Variovorax paradoxus: one gene and its partner. The protein of the gene in region 2 interacts with the protein of the main gene of each other region in a pairwise test. Links are inferred from orthologs where the notes say so. Each region holds a gene or a part of one and is shown on either strand. Other genes may lie near its edges.

Region 1 (5,254 bases), 920 kb from region 2 along the record:
GCGATAGCGGGCGTTGAGCGCATGGTTGGCCAGCGTGGCCCAGATCACGTACAGGCCCGCGCCCAGGCCGAAGTGCCAGGTGCGCTGCAATGCCTCGGCCATGCCGCTCGGCGCAGGCGTGGCCATCGAGAAAATCATCGAGAACATCACCGCAATGGCAATGGGAATGCCGCGCTTGCCCCACGCCATGGCCAGGAAGGCGATGAAGGTGGCTGGCACCAGCACCAGGCCAAGGCGAATGGGCGCCGTGTGCAGCAGCTGCACCAGAAAGAAGAGCGGCAGGCCGATCAGCGGGGCCGGCAGCATTTGAAAGAACTTGCCGCGGCGCGGGCCGGGCAGGTCGGGCGGGGCCGTGACGATCACGCCCACTGCGGCTGCCGAGGCCGCTATGGTGCCCAGCCAAAAATGCGCGCCGGCCGAGATGACCAGCAGGCCGAGCGCAACGCTGAAGCCGTTGGCGACGTATTGGCTCAGCGCAACACGCAGCGCCGCACGAAACCTGAGGGCAGCACCGGGCCCCTGCATCACTTGCCGGAAGCGTCGCCTTCGGAAGGGCTGCCGTCGGCAGGCGCGTCGCGGCGAATGCGCGTGAGCTTGCGCGACACCGGTGCTGCCGGCGCGGCTGCAGGAGCGGGCGCGTCGCCGTCGAGCGATGCGGCGGGCAGGTCGGGCACCGTGCTGCGCGCGTACAGGTCGACCGATTCGTCGGCATTGGGCCGCGCTGCGGCAGAGACGGCGCGCACGCGGTCGCTGGCGCGCATCTTGTCGTCGATGCCGGCAAACTTGGAGTATTTGGCAAGCAGCGGCACCAGTTGGCCGTAGATGCGCGGGGCGCCGGCCAGGCATTCGCGCTGTTCCAGAAAGTCGGGCTCACCCGTGAAGTTGCCAATCAGGCCGCCGGCCTCGGTCACCAGCAGCGAACCCGCGGCCACGTCCCAGGGGTTGAGGCCGGTTTCAAAGAAGGCTTCGGTAAAGCCGGCTGCCACGTAGGCCAGGTCGAGCGCGGCCGCGCCCGGGCGGCGCAGGCCCGCCATGCGCGGCATCATGTCGGCCATGATGGCCAGGTACTGCTTGAAGTTGTCGCCCGTGCGAAACGGAAAGCCGGTCGAAACAAGGCATTCGCTGAGCTTGGTGCGCTTCGAGACGCGAATGCGGCGCTCGTTCATGTAGGCGCCGCGGCCCTTGGTGGCGGTGAACAGGTCGTTGCGGCTCGGGTCGTAAATGACCGCCTGCTCGATCTTGCCGCGCACCGACAGCGCAATGGAAACGCAGTAGACCGGAAAGCCGTGGATGAAGTTGGTGGTGCCGTCGAGCGGATCGATGATCCAGACGTAGTCGGAATCTTTTGCACCATGCTCGGTGCCCGATTCTTCGGCCAGGATGCCGTGCCCCGGGTATGCGCCAAGCAGCGTTTCAATAATGGCTTGCTCGCTGGCGTGGTCGACTTCGGTGACGAAGTCGTTGACCTGCTTTTGCGAAATGCGCACGGCCTCGACGTCGAGGGCGGCGCGGTTGATGATGGCGCCGGCGGCGCGTGCGGCCTTGACGGCCACATTGAGCATGGGATGCAGGTTGGGGGACGACATTCTGGATTGTGAGAAGAACGGTGGAGGAGGTCCCCTGGAGGCGACCCTGCGGCCCGGCGATGCGGGCGGCGAGAATCGGTCATTTTACCGGCTCCGCCCGTTTCGTGCCTCCAAACCCTCCATGCGCACCCGTTTTATCCTGATCCAGACCAGCCACGCAGGCAATGTGGGCGCCGCCGCCCGCGCCATGAAGACCATGGGTTTCGACGACCTGGTGCTGGTAACGCCCCGGTGGGCCAACGTGCTGCGGCGGGAAGAAACCATCCAGCGGGCAAGTGGCGCGCTCGACGTGCTGAACAACGCCCGCATCGTCGAAACGCTGGACGAGGCGCTCGACGGCGTAACCCACCTGTGCGCCACCGCCATGGTGCCGCGCGACTTCGGCCCGCCCACGCGCACCCCGCGTGAGCACCTGGAGCCGCTGGCAAAGCAGGGCGACCAGCATGTGGCCTTTCTCTTCGGCTCCGAGCGTTTCGGCATGCGCAACGAAGACGTCTACCGCTGCAACGTGGCGCTGAGCATTCCGACCGACCCCAAGTTCGGCTCTCTCAACCTGGGCGCCGCCATCCAGGTGATTGCCTATGAATGGCGCCTTGCCTTGGGCGGCTACGCGGTGCGCGACGCCACGGCGCCGGTGCAGGCGGCCGATGCGAAGGCGGTGGCCGGCATGCTCGACCACTGGGAGCGTTCGCTGGTGGACATCGGCTTTCTGGACCCCGAGGCGCCAAAGAAGCTGATGCCCCGGCTGCAGCAGCTTTTCAACCGTGCCCAGCCCACGCCCGAAGAGATCCACATCCTGCGCGGCATCGCCAAGGCCATGGCCGACGCGGCCAACGGCCCGCGCAAGGGCTAAAACCCCATCGCGCGTGCGCGAAGACGGCCGGCCTTAGACTGCGCGGCCCCTATCGATATAACGACAACAAAGGCAGCGATGTTCTCTCGTGTGCGCGCCGACATCCGGTGCATCCTCGAACGCGACCCGGCCGCGCGCAGCGCCTGGGAAGTGATCACGGTCTACCCCGGCTTTCATGCCGTGGTGCTGCATCGCTGGGCGCACGCTTGTTGGACGCACGGTTTCAAGTGGCCGGCCCGCTTCATCGCGCACGTGGCGCGCTGGCTCACGGGCATCGAGATTCATCCGGCCGCCAAGATCGGCGAGCGGGTGTTCTTCGACCATGCCATGGGCGTGGTGGTGGGCGAGACCGCCGAAATCGGCGACGGCTGCACCATCTACCAGGGCGTGACGTTGGGCGGCACCTCGCTGTACAAGGGCACCAAGCGCCACCCGACGCTGGGCCGCAACGTGGTGGTGAGCGCGGGAGCCAAGGTGCTGGGCGGGTTTGTCGTTGGAGACGGCGCCAAGATCGGCAGCAACGCGGTGGTCATCAAGCCGGTGCCTGCGGGCGCAACGGCGGTGGGCATTCCGGCACGCATCATTCCGTCGAAGGCCGGTGAGAGCGCCGATGTGGCCGCGCCGCAAAAGTTTTCTGCCTACGGCATCACGCAGGACGACGACCCCCTGAGCCAGGCCATGCGCGGGCTGATCGACAACGCCGCGGGGCAAGAGCACCAGATCGCGCTGCTGTGGCAGGCCATCGAAAAGCTGTCTGCGCATCCCGGTACCAAGGACTGCGTTCCGTGTGATGCGGCGCTTGACGAGAGCTTCGAGGCGGAGAAGCTGACCCAACTGATCGGCAAGTAGCCTCAGCCGGAACGCTTCGCGGCAGGGGTGTTGTGCAGCGACCCATGCACATGCCCTGCGTGCTGCCCAAAGGGCTCTGCCGCGGTCGAGGCGGTGTCCAGCTCTTGCAGGATGCCGCAGTTCTGCGCCGACTCAGGTCCGCAGCATTGCTGGCGCAGGGCCTTCAACTGCTTCTCCAGCAGCTTGAGTTCAGAAATGCGGGCGGCCACGTGGCCGATGTGGTCGTCCAGCAGCTGGTTGACCCGGCCGCAGTCTTCGTCCGGCGCATCGCGAAACCGCAGCAGGCTTCGGATTTCTTCGAGCGTCATGTCCAGCGAACGGCAGCGGCGAATAAAGCCCAGCCTCTGCGCATGCTCGTCGTCGTAGATGCGGTAGTTGCCTTCGGTGCGCGCGGGCTCGGGCAGAAGCTGCTCGCGCTCGTAGTACCGGATGGTTTCCACCGGCGTGTTCGCGACCTTGGCCAGTTCTCCGATTTTCATGATGCGGCAAGAACGAAGTGAAGGAATTTGCCGTTTGACTCTACACCTGCTTCAGGGTTTCCAATTGCCTTCATGACGAAGCAGAATGCCCTGAAACCCCTGGCGCCGCACGCCCATGCCCCTGTCGAAACGGCCTGCTGCGGCAACTCCGCCTGCGGATCGACAACTGCTGCCCCCACGGCTGCTGTCGATACCGCCGATGTTCCGAAGGGCGCATTGCTCTTTCGCATTCCCACGATGGATTGCGCTGTGGAAGAGTCCGAGATCCGCCGCGCACTCGAGCCCGTTCGCGGCATCAGCGGGCTGCGGTTTCGGCTCGGCGAACGCACCATGGCCATCACGGCCGATGGCGCTGCGTTGCCCGATGCGCTGGCAGCCATTCGAAAGGCGGGTTTCAAGCCGGAGCCGCTGAACGACATGGCGGGCGGGCAGCCTGCTGCCATTGGCGCAGGGCGCGCCACCGGCCTCATGACGCCGGAGCTCTTGCGGCTGGTTGCCGCGTTGGTGCTGGCCATTGCGGCCGAAACCATTTCTTTTCTTGCACCGGAGGGTGCCGCGTTCACTGCGGTGGAAATGGCGCTTGCGCTGGGTGCCATCGGCCTGGCCGGTCTCGACACCTACAAGAAAGGCTTTGCTGCACTGGTGCGCGGGCGGCTCAACATCAACGCCTTGATGGCAGTGGCCGTGACGGGCGCCTTTTTGATCGGCCAATGGCCCGAGGCCGCCATGGTGATGGCGCTCTACGCCATTGCCGAAATGATCGAGGCACGCGCCGTCGACCGTGCGCGCAATGCCATCCAGGGCTTGCTCGCACTGGCGCCCGAGCAAGCCGAGGTGCGGCAGCCCGACGGCAGCTGGAAGACGGCAAAGGCCGACTCCGTGGCGCTTGGGGCCACTGTTCGCATTCGCCCCGGCGAGCGCGTGCCGCTGGACGGCGTCGTTACCGAAGGCACGAGCGCCATCGACCAGGCGCCCGTCACCGGCGAGAGCATTCCGGTCGACAAGTCGGTCGGTGACGCCGTGTTCGCGGGCACCATCAACCAGACGGCCGCGCTCGAATTTCGGGTGACGGCCGTGGCGGCCAACACCACGCTGGCCCGCATCATTCATGCGGTTGAAGAGGCGCAAGGTTCGCGCGCCCCCACGCAGCGCTTCGTCGACAAGTTTGCGGCGGTCTACACGCCTGCGGTTTTCGTGCTGGCCATTGCGGTGGCGCTGCTCACGCCCTGGCTCATGGGCTGGGGCTGGATGCAGGCCGTCTACAAGGCGTTGGTGCTGCTGGTTATTGCGTGCCCTTGCGCACTCGTCATCTCGACGCCGGTGACCGTGGTGAGCGCGCTGGCCTCGGCCGCGCGGCGCGGCATCCTGATCAAGGGCGGCACCTACCTCGAAGAGGCGCGCAAGCTCAAGGCGGTGGCGCTCGACAAGACGGGCACCATCACCGAAGGCAAGCCGCGGCTGGTCGAGTCGAGCCTGCTTGGAGCCGC
Region 2 (5,053 bases):
CTGCCGCAGTCGCGCGTGCAAGACCATCAGAAGGTCGAGATCGAGCCCGGTGCCAAGCCCGAACCGGTGGTGCCCGTTACCCTGCTGCTGCACAAGCCCGCCGGCATGCCGACCGAAAACGCGCACCGGCTGCTGGTGGCCGCCAACCACCACGAGCCCGAGCGCGCCGGCATGCGCTTTCTGCCGGCGCATGCCAAAGGCCAGAACTGCATGACGCCGCTCGAAACCGGCGCCAGCGGGTTGGTCGTCTACACGCAGGACTGGCGCATCGAGCGCAAGCTGCATGAAGACGCAGGCGTGATCGAACACGAAGTGATGGTCGACGTGGCGGGCACGGTCAGCCCAGAGCAGCTGGTGCGCTTCGAGCGCTCGCCCGCGCGCGTGAGCATCGGCCGCCAGGCCGACGACCAGACCGGCCTGCGCTTTGCGCTGAAGGGCGCGCGGCCGGGGCAGATTGCGCACTTGTGCGACAACGCCGGCCTGCGCATTCTTGCGATGCGGCGCATCCGCATCGGCCGCGTGCCGCTGTCGGGGCTGCAGCCCGGGCAGTGGCGTTATCTTTCGCCGCACGAACGCTTCTGACCCACGATAGCGACAACAACAATCAAGAGGCTATCGAGGGACAGGGACACAGACAGGGACAGGAGAAAAAGAGATGAAGTTCGGAATCAAGACCGCAGCACTTGCCTGCACGGCGCCTCTTGCGCTGGCGGGCTGCAGCTACCTGGCGCCATTGCTGCCCAACCAATCGCCGCCCGCGCCAGCCGCCCCGCCACCGGTCGTGTCCCCCAGCGGGCTCGCACCCATCACCGAAGAGCAGGTGGAGCGCATCCGCGAGGCCATCGTCGCCAAGCCGCCCACGCCGGCCGTCGCCAAGATCGTGCAAAGCGCCGCGCCCACTATCGAGTCTTTTGTGCGAACCGAAGGCTGCATCACGGCGCGCAACGGCGCCGTGCTCAACCCCTTTGCGGCGCCCGGGCGGCTGTTCGACGGAACGGGCTTCCAGGGCGGCCCCATGGCCGAAATGCACTACCACGACAAGACAGCCTGCGTCACCGTCAAGCGCATCCAGAACTGGAAGATGGTGTCGCCCAAGCTGCTGCGCTTCGACGTGGTGTACGTGGGCGACGACGGGGAAGAGCGCTCGGTAAGGCGGCACGAGCTGATGCGCCAGCCCAAGGGCGGCTGGCTGTTTACGCGCTGAGCGTGCGCTCCGCGGCAGCTGCGCAATGGCTCGCTGCCCCGGGGCAAGAAAAAGTGTGAAGCCCGCCGATAAGCCGGATTCTGTGCGTTGGGGTTGCCCCCAACGTGACCGCCATTACTCTGGGCCGTTTGTCGCCAAACGGCTCGATGCCACCTACCCGCCAGCTCAGCGGAACCACCTCGATACTGGCCTACTTGGTGTTGCTGCGCGCAGAGATTGCCCGTTTCACCCGAACTGAATCGGCTCGTCTCTGTTGCTCTGATCCTCACCTCACGGTGGAGAGTCGTTAACTCCTGCGCTGTCCTGTGCAGTCCGGACGTTCCTCCAGTGCGGTCTTTCGACGCGGCGCCTTGCGGCGTCGCCCCTTTCGGGCTTGCACCAGCGGCGGTCTGGCGTGCTTCACGAGGGAATTATCGCCTGATCCCCTCGCATCCGCTGGCAGCCCGTTTCACAATGGCGCTTCGATTGACCTGCCCTGCCCCATAAAGCCCAAGGAGATCCAATGAAGGCCCAGAACATCCTCCAGACCATCGGCAACACGCCGCACATCCGCATCAACCGCCTGTTCGGCAATGCGAAGCAGCAGGTGTGGATCAAGTCCGAGCGCGCCAACCCGGGCGGCTCCATCAAGGACCGCATTGCACTTGCAATGGTGGAAGACGCCGAGAAATCCGGCGCGCTGAAGCCCGGCGGCACCATCGTGGAGCCCACCTCGGGCAACACCGGCATCGGCCTGGCGATGGTTGCGGCTGTCAAGGGCTACAAGCTCATTCTGGTAATGCCCGACAGCATGTCGATGGAGCGCCGCCGCCTGATGCTGGCCTACGGCGCCACCTTCGACCTGACGCCGCGCGCGGGCGGCATGAAGGCCTCCATCGCCCGCGCCGAGGAAATCGTGGCCGGCACGCCGGGCGCGTGGATGCCGCAGCAGTTCAACAACCCCGCCAACGTCGACGTGCATGTGCACACCACGGCCGAGGAAATTGCGGCCGACTTTCCCGACGGCATCGACGTGATCATCACGGGCGTGGGCACCGGCGGCCACATCACGGGCGTGGCGAAGGTGCTCAAGAAGAAATGGCCCAAGCTGCAGGTGTTCGCGGTGGAGCCGGTGGCCTCGCCCGTCATCTCCGGCGGCGCGCCTTCGCCGCACCCGATCCAGGGCATTGGCGCGGGCTTCATTCCCAAGAACCTCGATACCTCGCTCCTCGACGGCGTGCTGCAGGTCGATGCCGAGCCGGCCCGCGAAATGGCGCGCCGCTGCGCAGTGGAAGAAGGCATCCTGGTCGGCATTTCTTCCGGCGCCACGCTCGCGGCCATTGCGCAGAAGCTGCCCTCGCTGGCACCCGATGCCGTGGTGCTGGGCTTCAACTACGACACGGGCGAGCGCTACCTCTCGGTCGAGGGCTTTTTGCCGGCCTGACCAGCTATCTCTTTCATAGCGCCTCCGGCGCGTAAAATCCGCGGTCTGCTTGATAACCACAAGCCACCGTCATGCTGAGAATCTCCGAACTCAAACTCCCGCTCGACCACGCGCCTGAAGCGCTCGTCACCCTGATCGCCCGGACCCTCGACGTCCCGCTCGAAGCGATCGCCTCCCACACCGTCTTCAAGCGCAGCTTCGATGCGCGCAAGGTCGACCTGCTCACGGTCTACATCTGCGACGTGCAGCTGGCCGATGCAAAGCTGGAAGCCGCCCTGCTCGCCAGGCACGCCGGCCATCCGCACATACAGCCCGCGCCCGACATGCGCTACACGCCGCCGGCGCATGCGCCCGAGGGTGCGCCCCGGCCCGTGGTGATCGGCTTTGGCCCCTGCGGCATCTTTGCGGCGCTGATGCTCGCAAAGATGGGCTTCAAGCCCATCGTGCTCGAACGCGGCAAGACGGTGCGCCAGCGCACCCGAGACACCTGGGGCCTGTGGCGCAAAAGCGTGCTCAACCCCGAGTCGAACGTGCAGTTCGGCGAAGGCGGCGCCGGCACTTTTTCGGACGGCAAGCTCTACAGCCAGATCAAGGACCCGCGCTTCCTCGGCCGCAAGGTGATGGAAGAGTTCGTCAAGGCCGGCGCGCCGCCAGAGATTCTTTATGTCGCGCATCCGCACATCGGCACCTTCAAGCTGGTGAAGGTGGTCGAGAACATCCGCGAACAGATCGTGGCGCTGGGCGGCGAGATCCGCTTCGAGCAGCGCGTGACCGATGTGCACATCGAAGACGGCCAGCTTCGCGGCCTCACCGTGGTCGACCAGGCCACCGGCACCAGCAGCGAATTGCGCGCCGACCACGTGGTGATGGCGCTCGGCCACAGCTCGCGCGACACCTTCGCCATGCTGCACCAGCGCGGCGTGCACATCGAGGCCAAGCCCTTCTCCATCGGCTTTCGGGTCGAGCACCCCCAGGGCCTGATCGACCGCGCGCGCTGGGGCCGCCATGCGGGCCATCCGCTGCTCGGCGCGGCCGACTACAAGCTGGTGCACCACGCGAGCAATGGCCGCTCGGTCTACAGCTTTTGCATGTGCCCGGGCGGCACGGTGGTTGCGGCCACCAGCGAGCCGGGCCGCGTGGTCACCAACGGCATGAGCCAGTATTCGCGCAACGAGCGCAACGCCAATGCGGGCATCGTGGTGGGCATCGACCCGCGCGACTTTCCGGGCTGGACGGCCGAAACCGCGGGTGACGCGCTGGCCGGCATCGCGCTTCAGCGCGAGCTCGAATCGAACGCCTTCGTGCTCGGCGGTGGCGACTACCGCGCGCCCGGCCAGCTGGTGGGCGACTTCATCGCGGGCAAGCCTTCTACCGCGCTCGGCAGCGTGACGCCTTCGTACAAGCCCGGCGTGACGCCCACCGACCTGCACCAGGCACTGCCGGCCTACGCCATCGAGGCGATGCGCGAGGCCTTTCCCGCCTTCGGCCGCAAGATCAAGGGCTTCGACCTGCACGATGCGGTGCTGACCGGCGTCGAAACGCGCACCTCGTCGCCGATCCGCATCACGCGCGGCGACGACTTTCAAAGCCTCAACGTGCGCGGCCTGTACCCGGCCGGCGAAGGCGCAAGCTACGCCGGCGGCATTCTCTCGGCCGGCGTGGACGGAATCAAGGTGGCCGAGGCAGTGGCACGCAGCGTCACCGGAGCATAAGGAGCCACAGCCATGTCCAGCATCGACGACATCACCAACAACGACAGCGAAGACGGCTTCCACTTCTACGAGCCCGCCAAGGGCCACGGCCTGCCGCACGACCCGTTCAATGCCATGGTCGGTCCGCGGCCGATCGGATGGATCTCGTCGCAGGACGAGAACGGCGCGCTCAACCTCGCGCCGTACAGCTTTTTCAACGCCTTCAACTACACGCCGCCCATCGTGGGCTTTGCGAGCATCGGCGCCAAGGACAGCCTGCACAACATCCGCCAGACGCGCGAGTTTGGCTGGAACCTGGCCACACGGCCGCTGGCCGAGCAAATGAACCAATCGTGCGCGGCCGTGCCGCCCGAGGTGAACGAGTTCGAGCTTGCCGGCCTCACGCCCGTGGCTTCGCGCAACATTGCGGTGCCCCGCGTGGCCGAAAGCCCGGTGTCGTTCGAATGCCGGCTCACGCAGGTTCTGCAGCTCGAAGGCGTGGACGGCGTGCCCGTGCCCACCTGGCTCATCCTGGGTGAAGTGGTGGGCGTGCACATTGCACGGCACCTGCTGAAAAACGGCATCTACGACACGGCTGCCGCGCGCCCCATCTTGCGCGGCGGCGGCCCGGCCGACTATTTCGAGATCAGCCCCGACAATCTCTTCAAGATGTTCCGACCGCGCTGAGCGCGAGGGATCATTGCTTTCTTTCTGCCTGCTGCCAACCTGACAAGA

The links. Proteins that work in one complex are often made in the same cells at the same time.
Region 1: the proteins of cysK (region 2) and cysE interact in binary tests that used the Escherichia coli proteins (3 or more experiments, as listed by UniProt). The link is inferred for Variovorax paradoxus from one-to-one orthologs.

The regions. Positions count from the first base shown.
Region 1 is NZ_CP123990.1:3,768,160-3,773,413, reverse strand. Bases 1,444-4,392 are described here. They hold cysE (serine O-acetyltransferase), read left to right. Parts: upstream 1,444-2,496; coding sequence 2,497-3,288; downstream 3,289-4,392. Other genes in these bases: QHG62_RS18135 (heavy metal translocating P-type ATPase), read left to right, coding at 3,840-4,392; cadR (Cd(II)/Pb(II)-responsive transcriptional regulator), read right to left, coding at 3,291-3,767; QHG62_RS18150 (RNA methyltransferase), read left to right, coding at 1,708-2,439; QHG62_RS18155 (inositol monophosphatase family protein), read right to left, coding at 1,444-1,586. Outside these bases: QHG62_RS18160 (FUSC family protein), read right to left, coding at 1-525; more of QHG62_RS18155, read right to left, coding at 525-1,443; more of QHG62_RS18135, read left to right, coding at 4,393-5,254.
Region 2 is NZ_CP123990.1:4,687,643-4,692,695, reverse strand. The notes cover bases 919-3,666. They hold cysK (cysteine synthase A), read left to right. Parts: upstream 919-1,706; coding sequence 1,707-2,627; downstream 2,628-3,666. Other genes in these bases: QHG62_RS22520 (NAD(P)/FAD-dependent oxidoreductase), read left to right, coding at 2,699-3,666; QHG62_RS22535 (hypothetical protein), read left to right, coding at 919-1,204. In the rest of the region: QHG62_RS22540 (RNA pseudouridine synthase), read left to right, coding at 1-582; more of QHG62_RS22535, read left to right, coding at 656-918; more of QHG62_RS22520, read left to right, coding at 3,667-4,339; QHG62_RS22515 (flavin reductase family protein), read left to right, coding at 4,352-5,005.